One region of the Ewingella sp. C233 genome, then DNA from elsewhere that is predicted to be linked to it. Evidence: predicted binding sites of a transcription regulator. Region 1 holds the regulator's gene; each other region holds the start of a gene.

Region 1 (8,166 bases):
TTGGCTGTGGTGACCAGGAAGATTATGCCGAGTATTTCTGTGACGCGATGGGCACCGTGCGTGACATCATCGAGCCACGCGGCGCGGTGATCGTCGGTCACTGGCCAACGGCCGGTTACCACTTCGAAGCTTCTAAAGGTCTGGCTGATGACAAACATTTCATCGGTCTGGCCATTGACGAAGATCGTCAACCTGAACTGACCAACGAACGTGTGGATGGCTGGGTTAAGCAGATTTCAGCAGAGTTGAGTTTGGCAGAGATTATTGGCTAAGCCTGAATTGGCCCTGACGAACTGGCGAAATGATCGAACGACAGGATACCGCTCCTGAGTGATTGATTCTCCATTGAAAGGGCCAAACTATTACTGAAATTAACAATTTAACCGCTACAAAATTGTAACTTTCTTCGGTATCAAGGTACACTAAGTTTAGGTGTTTTTTCTATTGATCAAGCCGTTGCGATCTTTTCGCTATGGCAATGAAAGATGCGATCTTTGTTAACAGACTACCGTTTCATCATGAACCGCCATCACAGGCTTCATGCCTCAACGTGATTACCATAGTAACAGGACTGAATCCGCATGACTGACAACAATACCGCACTGAAGAAAGCTGGCTTAAAAGTCACGCTTCCGCGACTTAAGATCCTGGAAGTGCTGCAAGCGCCGGAAGGTCATCACGTCAGTGCGGAAGATTTATACAAGCAACTGATTGATATGGGTGAAGAAATTGGTCTTGCGACGGTTTACCGCGTACTGAACCAGTTTGATGATGCCGGGATCGTGACCCGTCACAACTTCGAAGGGGGAAAATCTGTTTTCGAACTGACCCAGCAACATCACCATGATCACCTGATCTGCCTGGATTGTGGCCGTGTGATCGAATTCCGTGATGAGTACATCGAAGGACGTCAGCGCGAAATTGCCAAGAGACATGGCATCAAACTGACCAACCACAGTCTTTATCTTTACGGCCACTGCGAACTGGGTGACTGCCGCGAAGACGAAAACCTGCATAACGATAAACCTGCGCTGTAAGCCAGAATTTTGCCGTCATGCGTTCTGTCATGCAGAACATCCATTAACCGCTGAAAAGCGGTTTTTTTATGCCTGCGGTTTCATGTCACCATTACCGCAGACATAAAAAAACCCCGGCAAGCCGGGGTCTGATAAGGCAGAGATTCAGTGTCAGACTTTGCCGTCAACGTGTTCAGCACGGCTGAAACGTTTGCCGTCGGCGGACGCGGAGCGAACCCAAACATCGCCGCTGACCTGTGGTTTTTGTGCGTCATCGTAACGCTGCCACTGCTTGCCGCCATCCAGTGAATACTCAATAGCCAGCCCCGGCAGCGAAACGTTGGCCTCCAGTTTCCCTCCCGCAACGCGGGCTCCCGGCACCGGCAGACGGTAAGCGACACCGGCCGCATCCATCTTCGGCAATTCACGCTGGCCCATCAGGTTCGCGAACAGCAGCCACTCTTTATGCAGCGCCTCAGTGTTAACGTGATGCGTTTTACCACCAGAGAATTCACGCCCGGCTTTATAATCCATTTCCCAGTCCGCACGGTGCCATGCGCGCTCAGCCAGTGGCAGCAGACGCGGATAGATCATGTACTCCATACGATCATCGGTGCGGACCACTTCGCTCCATAGCTGCGCGGAGATCCCGTGAGCACCTGGCCACGCTTTATCGCTTTTCGCTTCGAAGGCGTTGCCGTCGCGGTCAACCGAGGTTTCGGCGTTCTGCGGCAGGTTGTCCGGCGCAAAGCTGAACACTTTAGCTTCGTCACTGAAACGCGTGCCCCAGTAGTACCCTTTTTCCTGCGGATTCACTTCATACGGGAAATCGAAGTAGACGTAGTCCGGGTTAGAAATAACCACTTCATAACCTTTGTTGGCCCAGTCGTTTGCTGTGTCAAAACCGCCCCAGTAGAGGGTATCCCAGAAGTTTACACCGGTACGTTTAGTCGCGAACGAGGAAGCGTCTTTGGCATCTTTCAGACCATCCTGCCAGGCCTGCATTTTCTCAATACCGTGGGCATTCACCAGCTTGCTGACTTCAACCGCGAAGTAGCTTGGCAAGTGCTCAACGTCCTGCACTTTGCCCTCTTTTACCATCGCCTGGCAAACCTGGGATTGCGCCCAGGGTTTGTCCTGCTTGCTCAGATCAATAATGCCTTTACCCGGTTCGATTTTGCCATTTTTGTCCTGATAGCCTGGGCCGAGGAAGATATTTTTGGCTTCATCGCCACCAAAATGCCAGGTGGTTAACGGCTGCCCAGCGGCTTTATGCATGCCAGCGATTTCGCCAATCACTTTATCAACAAAGCGTTTTGACGAATCCAGACATGGGTTCAGATAACCGTGACGATCGTAGAACTGTACGCCGGTGGTGTTAGACGTATCGGTAGGGTCCAGCAGGCGGAACTCGTTAGCCTCTTTCTCCTTACCTTCTTCCATGAGTTTTTTATAGCGCGCTTCCATCGAGATCACAGCGGCACGGGCGTGTGCTGGCATATCGATTTCAGGAATAACCTCAATCTGGCGCGCCTTAGCGTACTTCACGATGTCGATATAATCCTGACGCGAGAAGAAACCGCTGCCGTTATTGGTGCTATCCGGCCCTGAACCCAGTTGCGGTAACAGGCATGTCGTTTCTGTCAGGTCGTGACAGCGCTTACCGCCAACTTCCGTTAGCTCCGGCAGGCCCGGAATTTCGATACGCCATCCTTCATCATCACTGAGATGGAAGTGGAAAGTATTCAGCTTATAAGCCGACATTTGATCCAGCAGGCGTAATACAGCCGCTTTGGTGTGGAAGTTGCGCCCCACGTCGAGGAAAATCGCACGGTAATCAAAGCGCGGTGCATCTTTGGCGTCAAGCTGGGCAATTTTTTTGCTGCCGTCAGACGGTACCAAACTCAGGATCGATTGCAGACCATAAAATACCCCTGCCTGATCATAACCCGTTATTTCAGCGCCTTTCTTGCCGACATTCAGAATATACGCACCAGAAACAGCCTGTTTCCCGGCAAACTTAGCCTTAGAAATTTGCGTATGAATCGGGTATCCCGACGGATTTTCAGCAATACCCAACAGGTTGAAGCGTTTGATGACCGCATCGGCCGCCGGTTTTTCCAGCGCGGTGAGATCCAACGCGACACCTTTGGCGAGGTCAACATCACCGGCATGGATCTTAACTTCCAGCGGCGTGGGCACTATCTGCCCGCGCAGCGTTGCAGCCGGTAATACTGCCAGCGTTTCGTTCTTCACAAAACGGCTGGCAGGTGTCATCAGCACGTTGTTATCGGTGGAGGTACGTTTCCACTGATCGCCTTTAAACGGCGTAATAAACTGATGTAAATCTTCGGTATCGGTATTGGTCAGCACTTTTGGCTGAGCATTGCCGGAAGTCGCATACCAGCGCGGGATCAGGTCACTTTCGAACAGCTGCCAGTATTCACCGACAATCGGAATGGTGACGGTCTGATTGGCCGCAAAACCGGTAAACTTATCGGTCGGTTCAAGTTTGTGCAGATCACCGGTGATGCGCGTGATCGTGAACTGATCGTTATCCACTTTTAAAATGCGGCGCACGTTATGGAAATAGATCGCCCAGTCTTTGGCTTTGATCTCCTGACCGGCGTTGGTCAGCGTGATGGTGGCCGTATTACAAGATGCCCAGTCGGCACCCAGCACGCTGCAATGGGTCCCATGCTCTCCGGCCTGATTATCCTGCAGCGCATAGTTCACTTTTAACTGGCTAAGTTGATCCACCAGCTTTTGGTCAGCCATCGCACTGCCGGCTCCGCCAAGCATGCCCCCCATCAGGGTGGCGACAGCCAGCGCTTTTATTTTTAATTTCCCCATCTCAGCATCATCCTTAATTTGTTGGCGCAGGCGAATTGTTCGCTCTGATTTCCTGCCAGATTTTTCCGCAATCTTGCGCATAGGCTTGGCCATCACCGGTCTTACGTGCAGTCAGGCAACGCTGGTAATCCACGACGCGAACGGTTTCTTTCTCAGCAAAGGCTTGATGCTCTTTGATGGTTTTTAGCTGTTCAAGTATCGCCTGGCAGGTGGCGAGTTTGTCCGGTGCACCATCTGCGGTGTTAATACAGTTACTGTACGACTGGCGTAATTTTGCTTTTTCCGCTTTTTCTGCAGAAGCTGACGGATCCGCACAAGCGCTCAGTACCGCGACCGCAGCCAACATAAACAAACCATTTTTGATTGATTTCATTTTCATAGTATTTTTCATCACGACAGCGGGCCTCAGAAGATAGTGAACGGAGCGATGACGATAAACTTCACGTCTTTCTCATCCTGGAAGATATTGCCGTAACCGCCGCCCCAGCTTGGGATGTCGGAATGGTTGTCGTATTGCGTGTAGTGCAGTTTGAATAAGGTGCCTTTGGCACGACCTTCCTGAATGGTGTACAGGCCATCCAGACTCCAGGCGCTCTCTTTCAGGCGTTGGCTTTGGTCATACATCGGGTTGCTGCTAGGTTTGGCATCCCAGGCGTAGACGTAGGAACCGCCGACGGCCAGACCAGGAAGATCCCACTTAGCCAGGTCGTAAAGCACACCGGCATAGACGGCTTTCTCGCCGTTGGCGTTGAAGTCTGAGCGGTTATCCCACCACACATCAAGGCGTCCATTAGAGGAGGAATAGGTTGGTGTCATGCGTTGCAGGAAGTAGCCCTGATTACCATCAGCCTTGACCATCGTCCCTTCCAGGCGCCAGTTAAACTGACCGGTGGTGTAGCCGAAAGTCAGCGCCTGCAACCACGCCAGACCGTCATACAGACTGTTCGGATCGTTCTGGTTGTTGATGCGGTCTTCCGCACCGTAGAACTGGTAGCTGGTGGTCAGCGGGTTACCCGCCAATTCCATTTTATAAGAGGCTTTAGCGAAGTATTGATCGACGTAGCTTTCAGCCTGGCCGTAAGCCGCTTCCAGTACGACATCATTTTTGAAATCATATTTGGCGCCGAGGGAGTGGATGTAAGAGACGCCGGTTGTTTTATCGTTCTGACGGAAATCATCCATCTCCAGATGCCATGGTGACTTGTATTTGTCCGCCCACATATAGGAGAAACTCAGCTCACCTGGTTCGCCGAAATCATGCTTGTAACCGGCTTCAGCACCGCGATAGGTACCTGGCATAAAGCTCCAGTGTGGCGCAATCAGCGTTTGTCCTGTCGGCTGGATATAACCGGCGTGGCCCCAAAAGTCGCCATATTTAAATTTACCTGCCGCTTTATACAGGCTGACGCCGCCTTTATCACCGGAGTAATCTTCGTTATAAGCGTGGTTGCTGGAGGAAAATGCAATTTCGTTCGGATGACCGCTGTCACTGGCCTCAGCTAATTCAACGGCGGTAAACGCTGCGATGTCGAGCCCAAACATGTCCCAGGCATAGCCGGAGGAGAAGTCCAGATTCAGGTTAGCCGTGGAGTGTGAAAGATTAGTGGCGTACTTATTGTAATCGGGGTTGTTCACCGTCACTTTGCTGCCGTCGGGACGGGTTTCTTCTTTGGTTTTATTCAGGTCTTTACGGTCGCGTTCGCGCTGCCAGTAGTAGACGCCACCGGTGAGCGTTGAATCATCAATAAAGCCCGCAGCCTGCACGTCAGGCGTGGCCATCATACCGCCGCCAAGTAACGTACCGGCAAGTGCTAAGGCGACAGGTTTTATTCTGGCTGGCGGGTTCAGGCCAGCCGCAGCCCTGCCCCCGTTAAGGTGCTTAGACATAGTAAATCCTCTTTGACATGTAAAGTTAACGCAAACCCAAACGGGTAACAGACCGGACGCCAATCAGCGAAACCGGTACAAGAAGCAAGGTTAAGACTATTTTTCGCGACGCGAATTATCAATCGGTAATTTAAGATTAATATCTGAAACATGACAAAGTGCACATAAATGTGTATTTCTGTTACAGATTAAGAAAACAGCTAAAACATGCAAAACAAGGAGAGGTAAATTAATTAAATCAGATAGATAACTTCAAATCGACGTCATTAAAGCGCCTTTTACTGAAATATATCGAAAATGAGAGCATTTCTACAGAAGAGGTTTAAACGGTATTAATTCGCGTGGAAAATTATAATTTTGCTTTTTATCATCCAATCATTGCAGATAAAACAGAACGCACAGGCAGAATTTCAACGAAAAAAACGCAGCCGTAGCTGCGTTTTTTTCGTACGGTGATCACAGAGAGTAATCAAACAGCAGGTTTGCTTTCCCAGGTATCACGCAGACCTACGGTGCGGTTAAACACCAAATGGTCAGCGCTGGAATAGCGGTTATCAGCACAGAAATAACCTTCACGTTCGAACTGGAAACTCACTTCAGGCTGAGCGTCACCCAAACCAGGCTCAACAAAGCCCTGCGCAATGACCAGAGATTCCGGATTGATTGTCGTCAGGAAATCTTCTGCCTGTGCCGGGTTCGCTACGCTGAACAGACGGTCATACAGGCGGAATTCAGCCGGTTTGCCTTCTGTCGCTGAAACCCAGTGGATAACACCTTTAACCTTGCGGCCATCGGCAGGATCTTTGCTCAATGTATCAACATCATAGCTACAGAAAATGGTCGTAATATTGCCATCGGCATCTTTTTCAACGCGCTCAGCTTTAATCACAAACGCATTACGCAGACGCACTTCTTTACCCAGCACCAGACGTTTGTACTGCTTATTCGCTTCTTCGCGGAAGTCAGCCTGATCGATGTAAATCTCCCGGGTAAACGGAACGTCACGGCTACCCATTTCCGGTTTGTTCGGATGGTTAGGCATTTTGACCATTTGCACCGCATCGCCGGTGAAGTTCTCAATCACGACTTTCACCGGATTGATCACGGCCATCGCCCGCGGCGCATTTTCATTGAGGTCATCACGGATACAGGATTCCAGCGCCATCATCTCGACGTTGTTGTCCTGTTTCGTTACACCGATACGACGGCAGAATTCGCGGATAGACGCGGCGCTGTAGCCACGACGACGCAAACCTGACACCGTTGGCATACGCGGGTCATCCCAGCTCTCTACAACGTTCTCAGACACCAGCAATTGCAGCTTACGCTTGGACATGATGGCGTATTCGAGATTCAGACGGGAGAACTCGTACTGACGCGGGTGGCAAGGGATGGTGATGTTATCCAGTACCCAGTCATACAGACGGCGGTTGTCCTGGAATTCCAGCGTACAGAGCGAATGGGTGATCCCTTCCAGCGCATCGGAAATGCAATGGGTGAAATCGTACATCGGGTAGATGCACCATTTGTCGGCCGTCTGGTGATGATGGGCAAATTTAATACGGTAGATAACCGGGTCACGCATGACGAAGAACGGCGACGCCATGTCGATTTTAGCGCGCAGGCACGCAGCACCTTCGGCAAATTCACCGTTACGCATTTTGGCAAACAGTGCGATGTTCTCTTCCACACTGCGATCTCGATACGGGCTGTTTTTGCCCGGTGCCGTCAGCGAACCGCGGTATTCACGGATCTGATCCGGTGACAGTTCGTCAACGTAGGCCAGGCCTTTGTTGATAAGTTCCAGCGCATAGTCATGTAACTGATCAAAGTAGTTGGAAGAGTACTGAATCTCTCCGCTCCACTGGAAACCTAGCCACTGCACGTCATGCTTGATGGACTCAACGAATTCAATATCTTCTTTAGCCGGGTTGGTATCGTCAAAACGCAGGTTGCATTGCCCCTGATAGTCTTGCGCAATACCGAAATTCAGGCAGATAGACTTCGCATGGCCGATATGCAAATAACCATTTGGCTCAGGAGGAAAACGGGTATGGACCGTGTTGTGTTTCCCTGACGCCAGATCTTCATCGATAATCTGACGGATAAAATTTGTTGGGCGGGCTTCTGCCTCACTCATTATGCAATTCCTCTACGCGACATTGGCTCTACAGATAACCGCTTATGTTCCAACAAGCCACGTCGGGAAACAACCGTTAGTTACAGAAAATAGGGCTTAACCGGATTTGAAACAAAAAAACGGGAAGAGATTGCTCTCTTCCCGCTGCGGTTTGCTTCAAAACAGTTCTGCAAGACAGGGAATTATTTGCCCTGGATGTCGAACAGCTTAGTCTGACCTGCCACCACTGAGCCAGTCGCCAGTGAAGCAACGCCTGAATAGTCGTCAATA
Region 2 (8,166 bases), on a different contig from region 1:
CTCGTAAAACTTCACGCCGCCCGCTTTCATGGTGGCAAGAGAGGTATCGTTGTAGGTTTTCCACAGCTCACGCTGCTCGTCCTGTGCCTCTTTCGCCAGTTTCAGCATCAGTTGCTGATCGTCTTTTGACAGCTTGTCCCATTTCACTTTTGAATAGAGGAACAGCTCAGGGATGATGAAGTGGCGGCTGTAGGTGTAGTTTTTCACCACCGGCAGGTAGTTATGGGCGACGAAGGTTGGCGGGTTGTTTTCCGTGCCATCAATGACGCCGGTTTGCATTCCGCTGAACACTTCACTGACGCCCATTGCCACCGGATTGGCTCCCATGGCTTTAAGCGTCGCCAGCGCAATCGGGCTGCCCTGTACGCGGATTTTCATTCCTTTTAAATCGTCCGGTTTCACCACGGGCTGTTTGGTGATCAGGTTGCGGGTACCGCCGTCCATCCAGCCGAGGAAGACCAGACGGGATTTCGGATCATGGGTGATCTTGTCGCCAATCTCCTTGCCAATACTGCCGTCGAGCACCTTATGCATATGGTCTTCGTCACGAAAGACGTAGGGCAGGGTGAAGACGTTGATCTCTGGCAGAATTGACGCTACCGGCGTCATCGACACGCGGATGATATCCAGCGCACCGATCTGCGCCTGCTCTATCTCCTGCTTTTCATCCCCCAGTACGCCGCCGGGGAAGGTTTTTATCTCCAGCCTGCCGTCAGTTTGTTGTTTCAGTTTTTCACCCATGTGCTGCACGGCCACCACGTTCGGGTAACCCTGCGGATGAACATCGGCGGCTTTTATGGTCTGCGCCAGCAGGCTGTGGCTGAACAGAAGGGTCGCGGAACTCAGGCAAAGGCTGAGAAGTGCTTGCTGCATTTTCATCAGTTTGTCTCCAGGGTACGTCGTTGTTAAGGAAAACAGTCATTAAAGAAAATAGAAAAACAGGGGAAATGAGTGACATGGTCAAAGGCTGCCGGTGTCCGGTCTGTGCCTTCCTCAGCAACATACCCGATCAGGAGTGCGGGTTATTTGCGCATTATCACAAACTGTAAACAGTTTTGAAATGATATTACTTAATATTTAAAACATTGTTTTAATGTTACTAATGGCTGTCAGATGATTGATTTGCGTGTCATTTTTTTCTAAAAATGTGAACTGTGTAGGGTTGTGGGATTTGCATGTAAAACGGAAAAAGCTTGTTTCCGGTCAATGACAGGGGCGATGGCAGCAGGGATAATGTAAATAATAATGAGAACCACTATCAATTCGAGCTTTTTGTTTGATATGATTTGGCGCTATTAAACCCCCGTACACATTGATTCTGGCTGGAGGCGACGCGTGAAAACGGCTCGCAATAAGATGAAAGAGATGGCGTCAATTTTGATGTCATTAGTTTTGGTGGCAGGTCTCGGCGGCAACGCAATCGCGGCTCCGTCTTCGCCAGCAGCTGAAGCTGTTACGCAAACCGCTCAACCCGCAGCCAGCACCAACGACACTCCAGCGGCAGTGACGCCGGTCAGTACTTCTGCTGCGCCTGTTGAAGAAACCGCAGCCTTACCGGTGATCCCTAAAGATCTCTCCGTCCTCGGTATGTACCACCACGCTGACGTGGTGGTGAAAACCGTAATGATTGGCCTGCTGCTGGCCTCCGTCGTTACCTGGACATTGCTGTTTAGCAAAGGGGCCGAAGTGTGGAGCGGCAAACGTCGCCTGCGCCGTGAGTTCGCCGCGCTGGAAACTGTCCGCACGCTTGACGAAGCCACCGAGCAGGCCGAAAGCTTTGACGCCAACAGCATCAGCAGTCAGATGCTGCGTGATGCACGCAATGAACTCGAATTGTCAGCCGGTTCTACCGACAACGGTGGTATCAAAGATCGTACCGGTTTCCGCCTGGAGCGCCGCGTCAGTGCCGCCGGTCGCCATATGGGCCGTGGCAATGGTATTCTCGCCACCATCGGTGCTATCTCTCCGTTCGTCGGTTTGTTCGGCACGGTCTGGGGCATCATGAACAGCTTCATCGGTATTGCGCAGACACAAACGACTAACCTGGCCGTTGTCGCACCGGGTATCGCCGAAGCGTTGCTGGCGACCGCCGTGGGCCTGGTTGCTGCGATCCCGGCGGTTGTTATTTACAACATCTTCGCCCGTACCATCGCCTCTTACCGCCATCAGGTGGGTGATGTGGCAGCGCAAATTTTACTGTTACAGGGGCGTGATCTGGATTTAGCTGCCAGCGCAGGTGAAACGCCGCGTCCGCAGGCAGACCGCCAGCTGCGTGTAGGGTAATCAATCATGGCCATACGTTTAAACGACGATCTCGACGAAAGCGGTGAAATGCATGACATCAACGTCACCCCTTTTATCGACGTGATGCTGGTGTTGCTGATCATCTTCATGGTGGCCGCGCCGCTGGCGACCGTTGATGTGCGGGTAGACTTACCCGCTTCGACCGCCAAACCGCAGCCGCGCCCGGAGAAACCAGTGTTCCTGACGGTGAAAGCCGACAAGCAACTCTATCTGGGCGACAGCGTCGTTAACCGCGATGACCTGACCTCACAGCTTGACCAGCGCACGCAGGGCAACAAGCAGAGCACCATTTTCTTCCAGGCAGACAAGTCGGTCGATTATGAAACGCTGATGAGTGTGATGGATACCCTGCGTAAAGCGGGTTATCTGAAAGTCGGATTAGTCGGTGCAGAACAAACCGGCGCGGCTTCTCAGTAAATACTCGTCATACTTCAAGCTGCAGATACGTTGGTGCGCTTGTTCGCCCTGGTCACATAGTTATCTATGCTCTGGTGGACTCACAAACTTGCCGTCTTCCTGCAACTCGAATTATTGGGGGTATTGTTTCATCGGATTCTAATAAAAACGGCCCGCGATGAAAATCCGGGCCGTTTTTATTGGCGTCACGTTGCGTATCAGGCGCTCGCGTGGGCGGCCGCTTGCGTGATCAGTTCATCCGAAGGGCGCTGGCCCGTATACAACACGAACTGTTCAACCGCCTGCAGTGCTGCCACTTCATAGCCGGTGATCACTTGTTTGTTCTGTTTGATGCCATAGCGAATCAGCGGGGTTTCTCCCGCAGATGCCACAACGTCAAACACGACGGAGGCACGGTCAATGACCGCCGGTTCGAAAGCCAGTGTCTCCGCTTCCGCGCCACCGGCCATACCGATAGGGGTAACGTTCACCAGCATATCCACGGCTAAATCGCCCACTTCACTTCTCCACTCGTAGCCGTATTCCGCGGCCAGCGCACGCCCTGTTTGCTCATTACGGGCAATGATATAACCCTTTTTGAAGCCAGCATCACGAATGGCAGCGACCACGGCTTTACCCATACCGCCGCTGCCGCGAAGGGCGAATACAGACTCACGCGGCACCTGATACTGGTCCAGCAGTTTTGCCACGGCTATGTAGTCGGTGTTATAGGCCCGCAGTACGCCATCGTCGTTCACGATGGTGTTGACCGACTGGATGGCGGTGGCGGAAGGGTCGAGCTCATCGAGGAACGGAATGCAGACCTCTTTGAACGGCATCGAGACCGCGCAGCCGCGGATACCCAACGCGCGCACACCTTTCACGGCCGCTTCGATATCTTTGGTGGAGAAGGCTTTGTAGATGAAATTCAGATCCAACGCCTGATACAAATAGTTGTGGAAACGGGTGCCGAAGTTGCCGGGACGCCCCGACAGTGACATACACAGTTGGGTGTCTTTGTTGATTTCGCGGCTCATGATGCCTCCTTGATAAAAACTCAGTTGAATGCGCTGAGCAAACCTTAGCTGAAAGGCTTGTCACGCCGCTACCCTTAATTGTGCTGTTATACTTAAAGGATAACGCCTTCAGGAGGTGGACATGAATTTGGATCTTTTCGATCACCCTGACTTTCATCCTCACTGGCGTGAGGAGCTGGCTCCCGGTGCGGTGGTGCTGCGCGGCGGGGCGCTGAAAGATGACTCGGCGCTGCTGGCGGAGATTGACCGTATCGCCGGTCTGGTGCCGTTCCAGTACCGCGCTACGCCGGGCGGTTATGCAATGTCGGTTGCCATGACCAACTGCGGGGATGTCGGCTGGGTGACGGACCGTCAGGGGTATCGCTATCAGGCCACCTCGCCTGAAAATCAACAGCCGTGGCCCGCAATGCCTGCGCTGTTTTACGCCCTCGCGACAGACGCTGCCGAACAGGCCGGTTTTGCCGGTTTTCAGCCGGATGCGTGCCTGATTAACCGCTACCAACCGGGGGCAAAAATGTCGCTGCATCAGGACAAAGACGAGCACGATTTCGGCGCGCCGATTGTCTCGGTTTCGCTCGGGCTTGCGGCGGTATTCCAGTTTGGCGGCATGGAACGCAGTGATGCTACCCAGCGGGTCACGCTTACCCATGGCGATATCGTGGTGTGGGGCGGCCCGTCGCGGCTGCGCTATCACGGTATTTTGCCACTCAAAGCGGGCGAACATCCGCTGACGGGACAGTACCGTTTCAATCTGACGTTCAGAAAGGCGGGCAGTCTGACCTGATCTGCGGTAAAGCACAGGACTTTGGGCGCGAACTGCTTTAAACTGCGCGCTGCAAAATTTGACATGTTGAACGATTAATTAGGTGGTAATAGCGATGAACGGGACAATCACAACCTGGTTTGAAGATAAAGGTTTCGGTTTTATCAAAGATGAAAACGGCGATAACCGTTATTTCCACGTGATTAAAGTCGCCAACCCAGAGCTTATCAAGAAAGACGCCGTGGTGACTTTCGAGCCGACCACCAACAATAAAGGCCTGTCGGCGTTTGCCGTAAAAGTCGAGCCAGAGAGCCGCTACATTTTCATTGCCGGTGAGCGCATCAAAATCACCAGCATCAAGTCTTTCCTCGCTTACAGCGAAGAAGTGCCTGCGGAATCTCAGATCAACAAAGAGAATGCCGTGCTGTCGGTTGGCTTGCTGATGAACCGCATCCGTCCGAAGGAAGAAGAAGAGAAGCAAGCGGAGACGCGCACGCTGAAAAAGCTGGCGGTCACGACCTTCCAAAACACCACGTTCATCTTCTCCGAAGATGAGATTGATGTTGATGACACGATGAAGATCCTCAAAGCGCTGTAATTTGCGCGTCTACCCCGGTGCGACAGTTTTCGCTGACTGCGCCGCACCGGTCGGTTTTCCCTCCTGACTTAGCCTCCTGATCAATACGTCACAGTCACCAGCACCGTATCGCTGTAGATTCCGGCTGGTGGATTGGCCTGACTGGCGTTGACCGTCGCGGTGTAACCAATCAATTGTGATGCGCCGCTCCCCGTCATCGATGTGTCGTTCGACACCGTCCACAGCGACGCATCTCCCTTAAAAATCTGATATTGCAAATAACTGGTCACACTATTATTGGTGGAAGACATCTGCCGGAACTGCCCGCTGCTGTCATTACTACTCTTCAGGTTAACGCCGTAAGTGGCGCCGAGAGTGCAGCGAATGCTTAGCGAGTTTGAGGTCACGGACGCAAAACCGCTCGGAAAGGCGGCTGAGCCAAAATTGACGTCTGGCGCGCTGTCGATATAACAAAAGTTGCTTACCGTCAGGCTGACGGCAATCACGGTCGTTGCTGTTCCGTCGGTGTACACACACAGACCCAGCGCACCGACAAAGCAAATATGGTAGGTCCAGTTAATCGTAATGTTATCGGTATAAAGACCGGCCTTCAGGTTGGCTCCCGCTGTCGTTTTCAGGTACAGCGGCAAACTGCCGTCGCTGGAGTTGAACAGGCCGAGCAGGCCGAGCAATGTGGTCGAAGTCCAGGTGGTGGTGGCCCCGACGTTGACCGGCGTGCCGCAGCCGCTGTCTTTACAGATGATATAAGGCAGATATTCACTGTTGGTGGCATTAAACATCTGCGCCGTCGTGCCGGAGGCGTTAGACGTAGAGGCAATCTTTGCGGTGATAGTGTTGGTAGCAGCTAAGGTCAGTAAGCCGCCGGTGCAGGTAAAGCCACTGGTGGCAGTGACCTGCTGGGGCGTACTGGCGACGACAAACGACGTCACCGACCCAAAACTTCCGGTCCCTGAAGTACTGGTACAGGCCGCCTGTGCGCCCTGTATCCCCGCCCAAAACAGCCACAGAGCGATCAATCCGCGTAATACCATGTTTAACAGTCTCATTTCCTCTCTCCTGACGCCGCGTGCGGCTGACAAACCAGCGGACCGACCTGCTCAATGCTGTGATGAGTGCTGTTCAGGTCAAAGCCAATCCGGCATACCGAATTGTCCTCCTGACGGATACTCAACATGTTGTGAGGTTGCAGATTGGTGAAGTACACCAGCCCGTCGTAGCCCGCGACCGTGGTTTGCTGGCTGTTCTGTTCAGTGACCAGCGTGCCGAGTTTCAGCGGCTGGCCGTGGATATCGTTGAGCCGGATGCTGGCGGAGAGCACTTTTTTGACCGGGAAATCCACCACTATGCCGCTCCCTTCGCGTACGGACACGCTCTCCGACACCCGGTTTGCCACAACGTCGGCGGGCAGCGGCAGGGTGTCGATGTCCACTTTGGCCGGATAATAAGAGCTGACGTTGGCGATCAGCAGATGGCCGTTTTTATCGGTTTTGCCGAGTTTCTGATTCTCATACATGACAGGCACCCCGGCGTAGTTGCCGGTATCGACCACGATGAAGGCATCGTTAATCTTGTCCGACAGGAAAAAGTCATTCGCCATGAACACCACTGATCCGCTGAGATCGGCCCAGTTGGTGTACTCGCCGGTCTGCCCGTAAACCCCGCCCTGAATCGTGGTGTAACGCGATTTCCAGGTGGCATCGGCCTGCTGATATGGGTCACTGCCGCCGGTGTAAGCCAGATTCCAGCCCAGCCCGCCGTCGGTTGGCGTGGTTTTGCTGGCACTAATCTGCTCCTGATAATTTCCGGCGCTGTTGCGTTGTACGCCGGCGTTGACGCTGACGCCTCCGTCCAGCGGAATGATGAATTGCAGCTGCGCGCTATAGCCATTTTCGCTGAGCGTCTTATTGAGCGATAAAAACATACTGCTCTGGCCCCACAACGAACGGCTGTAAGAGAGATTCACCAGCCGGGTATGGCTCTGGTCATAGGCTTCGACATCGTAATAGCCGATGCCGACGGTGCCGTTTGAGGTACCAAAAGGCGAGGTGCTGAAGGTCACCTGATCGGCTCGCCGGCTGAGGCGGGTGTCGCTGGTATAGGAGGTTAAATCCTGATAGCCCGGCGTGCGTGACGAACGCAGCGCCGAAAGGCTGAAACGGTTGGAATAATAGGAGTAACCCACCGTGTACTGGCTGCCATTTTTGTCCTGAGTATCGCTGTCGTTGTCCGGTTGATGGCCATTCTGATTGTTGTTATCAGGCAGACCGCTGGTCGGGTTATTGGGGAAATTATTGATGTTGTTATTATTGTTGCCATTGGTATCAAACTCGCCGCTGGTCATCGGCGCATGGTTGGCCTGGCTCTGGCTGCCCGACACGCTGAAAGTGCCCCAGTGACCGACGGCGATATCCGCGCCGATACCGCCGAGCGCCATCCCCTGCGTCGCCTCGCCGTGGCTGGAAAGCGTCAGGTAATGGGTGATGCCGTAGCGGTAAATGCCGCTGAACGCTGCGTCAGAGTAGTCGGCACTGTTGACGCCATAATTTTGCCGCACCGCGCCGAGCGACAGGTCAAAGTCGGTCAGGCCTTGTCGCAGCAGGGTGTTGGAGACGTAAAACGGCACGCTGGTGGAAACCTGCCGCCCGAGGGCGTCGGTAGTGACCACCGTTGCCTCACCGGCACCGTTGATGTAAGGCACATTGGTGAGAGTGAACGGCCCGGAATTCAGGTTATTGCTGCTGGCCTTATAGCCGTTGAGGAACAGATCCACTGTGGTCGGCACTGCCGCCGTGCCGCTGTATTGCAGCAACGGGTAGGTCACCAGATCAGGGCGCACGCCGAAATTACGGCTGATGCGTAAACCGCCCATGCGCGCCGAATTGCTCCAGGTCAGGGAGTTACTGACAAAATCCCCCATCTGATAGCTGACCAGATTTTTTTCATCGGTGTAGCGCCAGAAAGTGTCATAGCGGATATAGCCGTCCTGCGAGGTACTGTCGCCATCACCCGGTGTACTCTCCATATTGTATCGCCAGGTGCCGGTGTTGGTCAGAATCCCAACGCTGCTG
Region 3 (8,166 bases), 190 kb from region 1:
TTGCGGCAGCAGCCCGAGCTCACGCGCCACCTCTTTGGTGGCATAGTCGCTGATCTGCCGCCCGTTGAGCAGTACGCTGCCGGACTGTGGCGAAATCAGGCGGCTGAGCGTGCGCAACAACGTGGATTTTCCACAGGCGTTCGGGCCGATGATCACCGTTAATTCGCCGTGCGCAATAGCAAGGTTCAGCCCCTCAATGACCACTTTCTTGTCATAGCTCAGGGTCAGGTTTTCACCCCGAAGCGGGGCGGTATGGCGGGTGGTTGTCATCATTTTCTGCGTGACTCTCGAATTAATAATCCAATCAGGTAAATGCCGCCGAGGCTCACGGTCAGCACTCCTACCGGCAACTGATAGGGGAGGAACAGGCGTTGCGTAGCGACGTCGGCCGCCAGCAGCAGCAGTGAACCGGTCAGGCCTGCGATAAGCAGCGGCTGGGACTGATTAGGACATAACCGGCGGGCAATCTGCGGCGCAACCAGCGCGATAAAGGAGATTGGGCCGGCCACGGCGGTGGCGGCCGCCGTCAGCGCGACACCCGCCAGCATGAGCAGCAGCCTCGAACGTTCGACCGGCACGCCCAGCGCGCGGGCCATATCATCGCCCATCTCCAGCAAATGCATCCGCCGCGAGAGCAGCAGCGTAAGCCCCCACGCCAGAATAATCAGGCCGACGACGGGCAGGTTTTTGGCCCAGGTGATGCCATTCAGCGAACCCGCACTCCATAATCCGGCAGTCAGTGCCGACTCAAGCGAGGCAGAAATCACCAGCCAGGTATTGCCCGCCACCAGCAGCGCGCGCACGGCGATACCGACAATGATCAGGCGGAAGGTGTCGACGCCGTTGCGCCATGCCAGCAGATAGACCACCACGGCGGTGAGTAATCCGCCCGCCATTGCGCCAAAAGTAATACCGAGGATCGTGCTGTTAAACAGCACGATCGCCACCAATACGCCGCTGTAGGCACCGGTATTGAAGCCAATCACGTCAGGGCTGCCAAGCGGATTGCGCATCAGCGACTGAAAAATCGCCCCGCTGGCGGCCAGCGCCGCGCCCAAAATCAGCGCCATCGCCACGCGCGGCAGCCGCCACTGGGTGACGATGACTGTCAGATTATGCGGGCCTTCGCCGCGCAGGGCGTTGAGCACCTGCCATGGTGTGAGCGACAGCGTGCCACTGCCGAGGCCATAGACGGTCAGCACCGCGCACAGCAGGATAAGAATAAATATTGTGAGTATCTGGCGTGAAAAAGGCATGAATTTACGCGAACAAGGGGGCATAGAGGCGATTGTCGTCATCATCAACACCGCTTCATCAGGGCGCGGTTACGCACCAGAATAATCAGCACCGGCGCGCCGATAAACGCCGTCACGATGGAAACGCGCAGCTCACCCGGCACCAGGAGCCGCCCGGCGATGTCCGCCGTCAGCAGCAAAATGGGCGTCAGCACCAGTGTCCAGGGCAGCATCCAGCGTGGATCTGAACCGGCCAGATGGCGGGCGATGTGCGGCATAATCAGCCCGACAAAGGCAATCGGTCCCACCGCTGCGGTGGCGCTGCCGCACAGCAGGGTCACGGCTAGCAGACCGCAAAGCTGTGTGGGGACAATACGGGTACCGAGCGCGGTGGCCAGATCGCTTCCCATACTCAGAGTGTTCAGGGCGCGGGTCATCAGCAGTGCGAGAACCGCGCCGCTGATAATGGGTAAAGTCACGACGCGGATCACCTCCATACTGCGGATATCCAATGAACCAGCCTGCCAGAAACGCAGCTGATCAAACACCAGCGGATTGAGCAAAGCGAGGCCGGACGAGAAGCCCTCCAGCACGGCGCCAAGCGCCACACCGGCCAGCGTCAGGCGGATCGGACTGACTTTTCCGCCACCTATCGCGCCGATCAACGCCACCATCAGCGTTGCGACCAGTGAACCGGCGAAGGCGAACCACAGATACTGGCTGATATCGGTCGCACCAAAAAAGGTGATGCCCAGCACCACGGCAAAACCGGCACCGGCGTTAACGCCAAGAATACCGGGGTCAGCCAGCGGATTGCGGGTGAGGATCTGCATCAGCGCACCGGCCAGACCGAGCGCCACGCCCGCCAGCAGCCCGGCCAGCGTGCGCGGTAAACGTGCATCGCGCACGATCACGCAGTCGGGCAAGGGGCACTGACCTTGCAGGGCGGCCGTCACGGTGTTGAGCGGGATCGGCTTTGCACCCACGCTGAGACTCAGAAAAATAACCAGCGCCAGCACGGCAACGGCCAGCAACATAAATAGCGCGCGGCGCAGCCATGCCTGCGAAGGAACGCGTAGCGGCGGCTTTTCCCTCGGGAAAAACGTGGGGGATGGTTCCGTAAGAGGCCGTGACATAAGGGATAAATACACCAAAGTTAATCTTAATGATATTTATTATCATTATCTATTGCGTTTAGCTATGGTAGCATGAGTTATCTTGCTATAGCACTACTTTGACTGTGCCTTTTACCCACATGTGACACCTTGATAATGAATAAGCCTTCGATTTTGCTCGATTTTTCCCTGCTGAAAACCCACGCCACGTTCCGTGCGGTTTTCTGCGCCCGCTTTATTTCTATTTTGGCACTCGGTTTGCTGGGCATTGCCGTGCCGGTGCAGATTCAGTCCATGACCGGCTCAACCCTGCTGGTAGGGCTGTCGGTCACGCTGGCTGGCAGCGGCATGTTTATCGGCCTGCTGATGGGCGGCGTCATGGCGGACCGCTACGAGCGCCGCCGCCTGATCCTGTTTGCACGCAGCACCTGCGGCCTCGGGTTTATCGGCTTGTGCATCAACGCTGCGTTACCTGCCCCCTCGCTGACGCTGATCTATCTGCTGGCGGTATGGGACGGTTTCTTCGGCGCGGTCGGAGTGACGGCACTGCTGGCGGCGACGCCCGCGATTGTCGGACGTGAAAATCTGGTGCAGGCCGGGGCCATCAGCATGCTGACCGTGCGGTTCGGGTCGATTCTCTCACCGGCTATCGGCGGGCTGGTGATTGCCAGCGGCGGGGTGGTGTGGAACTACGGTCTGGCGGCCGTCGGCACGGGTCTGACGCTCATTCCGCTGCTGAAGCTGCCGCAGCTCGCGCCGCCGGTGCAAAAGCGTGAGCATCCGCTGCGGGCGCTGATTTCCGGTTTCGCTTTCCTGCTGCAAAACCGGGTGATTGGCATGGTGGCGCTGTTGGGCGCGCTGCTGACCATGGCGAGTGCGGTGCGCGTGCTTTACCCGGCGCTGTCGGGGATCTGGCAGGTCAGCGCTTCGGAACTGGGGCTGATGTACGCCGCCGTGCCGCTCGGCGCCGCTGTCGGTGCGCTGACCAGCGGACGGGTGGCAAACGTGGCGCGCCCCGGTTGGCTGCTGCTGATGACCGCTATCGGTGCGTTTGTCGCCATTGGCCTGTTCAGCCTGATGCCGTGGTTTGGCCTCGGGTTAGCTTTCCTGGTGGTCTTCGGCTATCTCAGCGCCATCAATGCGTTGCTGCAATATGCGCTGATTCAAAACCTGACGCCGGATGATTTTCTCGGCAGGATTAACGGCCTGTGGACGGCGCAGAACGTGACGGGAGATGCCATCGGCGCGCTGCTGCTCGGTGCGATGGGCTCGGTGATGTTACCGGCCATGACTTCGGCGAGTTTCGGCTTCACGGCGGCGGTGCTTGGCGTGGTGCTGGCGTTTATGATGCGGGCGTTACGCCATACCATAACGGGCGGGCAACAGGCTCAGCCTGCGCCCACCCGTGCGGTCAGTGAGAAATGATCAGCGAGCAGTAAATAGCGTTTCCAGCCGCGTCAGCAGATTGCTGGCGCTGTAGTAATCCAGGCGGAAGGTGTCATTGCCGAGAGAATAAACCTGCTTGTTTTGTACCGCCGGAAGATGGGTCAGAAATCGGTTGTCCATCAGCCGCTGGCTGTCGCTGTCATCGCCAGAAAACAGCAGCAGGCTTTTGCCGTTCAGCCCTTCAGCCATATTTTCACCGGCTAATTGCACGATGTCTTTACGTACGCCCTGGCTCTGGCTGCCGTGCACACTGTCTGGCGCGGTGGCCAGCGTGAAGCCCAACTCGTGCAGTAATTGTCCCTGTGGTGAAGCGGCCGTCCACAGATTGGCTGCCTTGCCGTCCGGACGGTAGACCAGCGCCGAGACCGGCTGTGCAGGGAGCTTCAGCTCACTTTTTAGCTTTTTAACCCGCTCATCAAACTGCCGCACGGTGGCATTCGCCTGCGCTTCATGGCCAGTGGCGACGCCCAGCTGCAACGCCAGTTCCTGCCAGCTTTTATCGTCATAGTTGACGACTAAAACCGGCGCGATGGCAGAAAGCGGGTCATACAGTTTCAGCGCGGAATCCCCGCCGGTGGCCGAGATAATAATAAGATCCGGTGCTTCCCCGGCGATGGCTTCGGCATTAGGTTCACCGATGTACAACCGCTGCACTTTGCGCTCGGTGGCAAGCTTGCCCCACTGGCGGAAAAAGCCCTGCGCGTCGGCAATCCGGCTATTGGGGCTGGTGGCTCCGCTGGCGATCACTGGCGCATCAATCGCCAGCAAGGTCCCGGTGAGGGTGACGCTGGTGGAGACAATCCGCGCGGGCGCATGGGCCAGCGTAATGCTGCCGTGAGCACTTGGGATCTCGCGTGGCCAGCCCGTTTCTGCGGCCAGACTGGCGTTGCAGAGCAGAACGGAAATCCCGCCCGCAAGGGCCAGACGGTGGATCAGGGTATTGTTCACTTTCGACATCCTCAAGTATAGCGTGCTGAAAATTCTCACTTTATCAGTGAGTTTGAACTTTCCGTTGTGGTGAAAAAAGCACATGGCTTCAGTTTACGATTATTGACACACGTAAAATCGTCGAGTAGTTTACCGCCATTAGATGCAAATGATAATCGTTATTATATTCATTATCATTTTATTAATAGGAGTCGACTGATGGATGCTGTAGTGATGGACGGGAAAGGCAACGGGGCAGGGCAGACGGATCAACAGCGCAGAGCCGGTGCTGAAAGCGTGGCGGAGATATCGCCTACCGAGGGTTTTTTCCTCACTTCCCCTTTTCGCAGCTTAGCGACGCAGGGCTGTTTCACTACACTTACCTTGCCTGCCGCCGGGGGGGAAACACCCGACAGCCCGTTCCAGCAGGCGGTACAGCAGGCGTTCACTCAGGCGCGACACGCCGGTATTGCTCATCCGATCCTCTGCGGTGCCATTCCTTTCGATACGCAGCAACCCTCTGCGCTTTTTGTACCTAGAGAAGTGCAGTGGTTTGACCGGCAGACGTTTCTCGATAATACGCCGGTGACGCAAGGGGCGCTGCCAGAAGTGACCCGCAAAGCCGAACATCCCGCGCAGCCTGAATTTATGCAGATGGTTTCTTCTGCGGTAGAAGCGACTTCCCGCGGGGCGCTACGCAAAGTGGTGCTGTCGCGCCTGCTGGAGATCGAAACCCGCCAGCCGGTCGATCGTGCCGCGCTGATGGCGCGCATGATTGAGCAGAACCCTGGCGGTTATCACTTCCATGTTCCGCTGGAAAAAGGCGCGCTGCTGGGTGCCAGCCCGGAACTTTTGCTGCGAAAACTCGGCAACCATTTTCACTCCAATCCGCTGGCCGGTTCGGCCAGGCGCAACAGCGATCCGGTGCAGGATGACGCCGCCAAAAGTGCGCTACGGGTGTCTGCCAAAGACGTTTACGAACATCACATCGTCACCGACGGTATGCGCGAAGTGCTTGCCCCGCGCTGCGCCCATCTGCATATCCCGTCGCAACCTGAACTGCTCAGCACGCCGACCCTCTGGCATCTTGCTTCGCCTATTGACGGCGACGTGGCGGACAGTGCCGAAAACGCGCTTTCGCTGGCCTGTCTGTTGCATCCGACGCCAGCACTGTGCGGCACGCCAACGGTCGCTGCGCGTGAGCTGATCTCCCAACTTGAACCTTTCGACCGCGGCCTGTTTGGCGGCATCGTCGGCTGGTGCGATGCCGAGGGTAATGGCGAATGGGTGGTGACAATCCGCTGCGGCACGGTGAATGCCAATCAGGTTCAGTTATTTGCCGGTGCGGGTATCGTGCCCGATTCCACGCCAGAAGCGGAATGGGCAGAAACCGGCACCAAACTCAGTACGATGATGCGCGCCTTCGGCCTGCATACCCTTTGTTCTTGAAGCCGCAGGCTGCGTTAGCTGCGCTCGTTCACCCGAATCACTGACTCATGTCAGCTCATCGGGATTCTCTCGCTTGCCGCCTTGCTGCGACTCCAATTACTTTGGGTATGGACATTGATATCACCATGACTATTGCATTTACCCGCTGGCCGGACGATTTGGCGCAGCGCTACCGCGAACGCGGTTACTGGCTGGATCTGCCGCTGACCGATATTTTACAACGTCAGGCGCACAGCGATGCCGTTGCCATCACCGATGCGATTTCCGCGCTCACTTACCGCCAGCTGGCTGTGCAGTCAGACAGGCTAGCCGCCGCGCTGCGACGTCGCGGGCTGAAGTCCGGCGATACCGCGCTGGTGCAACTGGGTAACGTGACCGAATTTTACGTGGTGTTTTTCGCACTGCTGAAAATCGGCGTGGTGCCGGTGAATGCGCTGTTCAGCCATCAGCGCAGCGAACTGAACGCTTATGCGGCGCAAATCCAGCCCGTGTTACTGATTGCCGATGCCCATCACGCGCTGTTTGCTGACAACACATTTGTGGATGCTTTTGTTAAAGATCATCCTTCGCTGCGGGTGATGGCGTTGCGTAATGCGCCAGAGGTGGAACATTCGCTGGCAGCCTGGCGCGAAGAGGACGCGGGAGATTTCACCGCCGCGCCGACCCCGGCGGACGAAGTGGCCTTCTTTCAGCTCTCCGGCGGCAGCACCGGTACGCCAAAACTTATCCCCCGCACGCATAACGATTACTACTACAGCATCCGTCGCAGCGTCGAGATCTGCCGGTTTGACCCGCAGACCCGTTACCTGTGCGCCTTGCCCGTTGCCCACAACTACCCGATGAGTTCCCCCGGTGCGCTCGGCGTGTTCTTCGGTGCCGGCCAGGTGATTCTGGCGACGGATCCCAGTGCGCAGGTCTGTTTCCCGCTGATTGAGCAACACGCCATTACGGTCACGGCGCTTGTACCTCCGGCGGTGACGCTGTGGTTGCAAGCCATGAACGAATGGGAAGGGTATCCGTCCCTCGCCAGTTTGCAACTGTTGCAGGTTGGCGGCGCGAAATTGGGCGAGACGCTGGCCGCGCGTATTCCGGCGGAGATTGGCTGTCAGTTACAGCAGGTATTTGGCATGGCCGAAGGGCTGGTGAACTACACGCTGCTGGACGATGACGACCGGCATATCCTCACGACGCAGGGCACGCCGATGTCCCCGGACGATGAACTCTGGGTCGCCGACGAGCAGGGAAATCCATTACCCGTGGGCGAAACCGGCCGCCTGATGACGCGCGGCCCCTATACCTTCCGCGGCTACTACCTCAGCCCGGAACACAATGCCAGCGCCTTCGATGAGCAGGGTTTTTACTGCTCAGGCGACCTGATTTCACTGACCGAAGACGGTTATGTGCAAGTGCAGGGGCGGCTGAAAGACCAGATTAACCGCGGTGGTGAAAAGATCGCAGCGGAAGAGATTGAGAACCTGCTGCTGCGCCACGACAGCGTGATTAACGCCGCGCTGGTGTCGATGCCCGACAGCCTGATGGGCGAGAAAAGCTGCGCCTTTGTGGTGACGCACAGTGCCGTCAAGCCCGTTCAACTGCGCCGTCATTTGCGCGAGCTTGGCGTGGCAGAATTCAAACTGCCCGACCGCTTTGTGCGGGTGGATCTGCTGCCGCTGACGCCGGTCGGTAAGGTCGATAAAAAGCTTTTACGCGAGCAGTTGGTTTTAAAAGAACAGCTCATTGCACAAGAACAGCCTGAGCCTCAGGGAGAATAATTCATGGCCATTCCAAAACTCGAATCCTACACGCTGCCTGCGGCGAGTGAACTGCCCGCCAATAAAGTCAGCTGGAAGGTTGAGCCACAGCGTGCGGCGTTGCTGATCCACGATATGCAAAAATACTTCCTGAATTTCTGGGGCGAAGACAGCCCGCTGATTCAGCAGGTGGTGGAGAATATCGCGGCGCTGCGCCGTTACTGTAAATCGGCAGGCATTCCT

The links. The regulator Fur, encoded in region 1, represses iron uptake genes when iron is present. The targets are predictions, from matches to a motif close to ATAATAATGAGAACNACTATCAA.
Region 2: a site for Fur is predicted at 1,240-1,262, ahead of exbB (tol-pal system-associated acyl-CoA thioesterase). Genes of this name have one in related genera too.
Region 3: a site for Fur is predicted at 2,395-2,417, ahead of fepD (Fe(3+)-siderophore ABC transporter permease). Genes of this name have one in related genera too.

Annotation. Positions count from the first base shown of each region.
Region 1 covers NZ_JBUZRI010000001.1:2,404,017-2,412,182, forward strand. The annotation lists gene fldA (flavodoxin FldA) at 1-272, shown strand, start outside; gene fur (ferric iron uptake transcriptional regulator) at 582-1,037, shown strand; gene ACZRKO_RS10885 (beta-N-acetylhexosaminidase) at 1,188-3,869, opposite strand; gene chiQ (ChiQ/YbfN family lipoprotein) at 3,883-4,233, opposite strand; gene chiP (chitoporin ChiP) at 4,275-5,756, opposite strand; gene glnS (glutamine--tRNA ligase) at 6,226-7,896, opposite strand; gene nagE (N-acetylglucosamine-specific PTS transporter subunit IIBC) at 8,079-8,166, opposite strand, start outside.
Region 2 covers NZ_JBUZRI010000003.1:273,497-281,662, reverse strand. The annotation lists gene ACZRKO_RS16540 (TRAP transporter substrate-binding protein) at 1-879, opposite strand, end outside; gene exbB (tol-pal system-associated acyl-CoA thioesterase) at 1,357-2,283, shown strand; gene exbD (TonB system transport protein ExbD) at 2,290-2,721, shown strand; gene ACZRKO_RS16525 (shikimate 5-dehydrogenase) at 2,919-3,737, opposite strand; gene alkB (DNA oxidative demethylase AlkB) at 3,859-4,521, shown strand; gene ACZRKO_RS16515 (cold-shock protein) at 4,610-5,098, shown strand; gene ACZRKO_RS16510 (Csu type fimbrial protein) at 5,179-6,144, opposite strand; gene ACZRKO_RS16505 (fimbria/pilus outer membrane usher protein) at 6,141-8,166, opposite strand, start outside.
Region 3 covers NZ_JBUZRI010000001.1:2,592,711-2,600,876, reverse strand. The annotation lists gene ACZRKO_RS11760 (ATP-binding cassette domain-containing protein) at 1-273, opposite strand, end outside; gene fepG (iron-enterobactin ABC transporter permease) at 270-1,256, opposite strand; gene fepD (Fe(3+)-siderophore ABC transporter permease) at 1,301-2,371, opposite strand; gene entS (enterobactin transporter EntS) at 2,507-3,775, shown strand; gene fepB (Fe2+-enterobactin ABC transporter substrate-binding protein) at 3,776-4,744, opposite strand; gene ACZRKO_RS11735 (isochorismate synthase) at 4,943-6,172, shown strand; gene ACZRKO_RS11730 ((2,3-dihydroxybenzoyl)adenylate synthase) at 6,298-7,944, shown strand; gene ACZRKO_RS11725 (isochorismatase family protein) at 7,948-8,166, shown strand, end outside.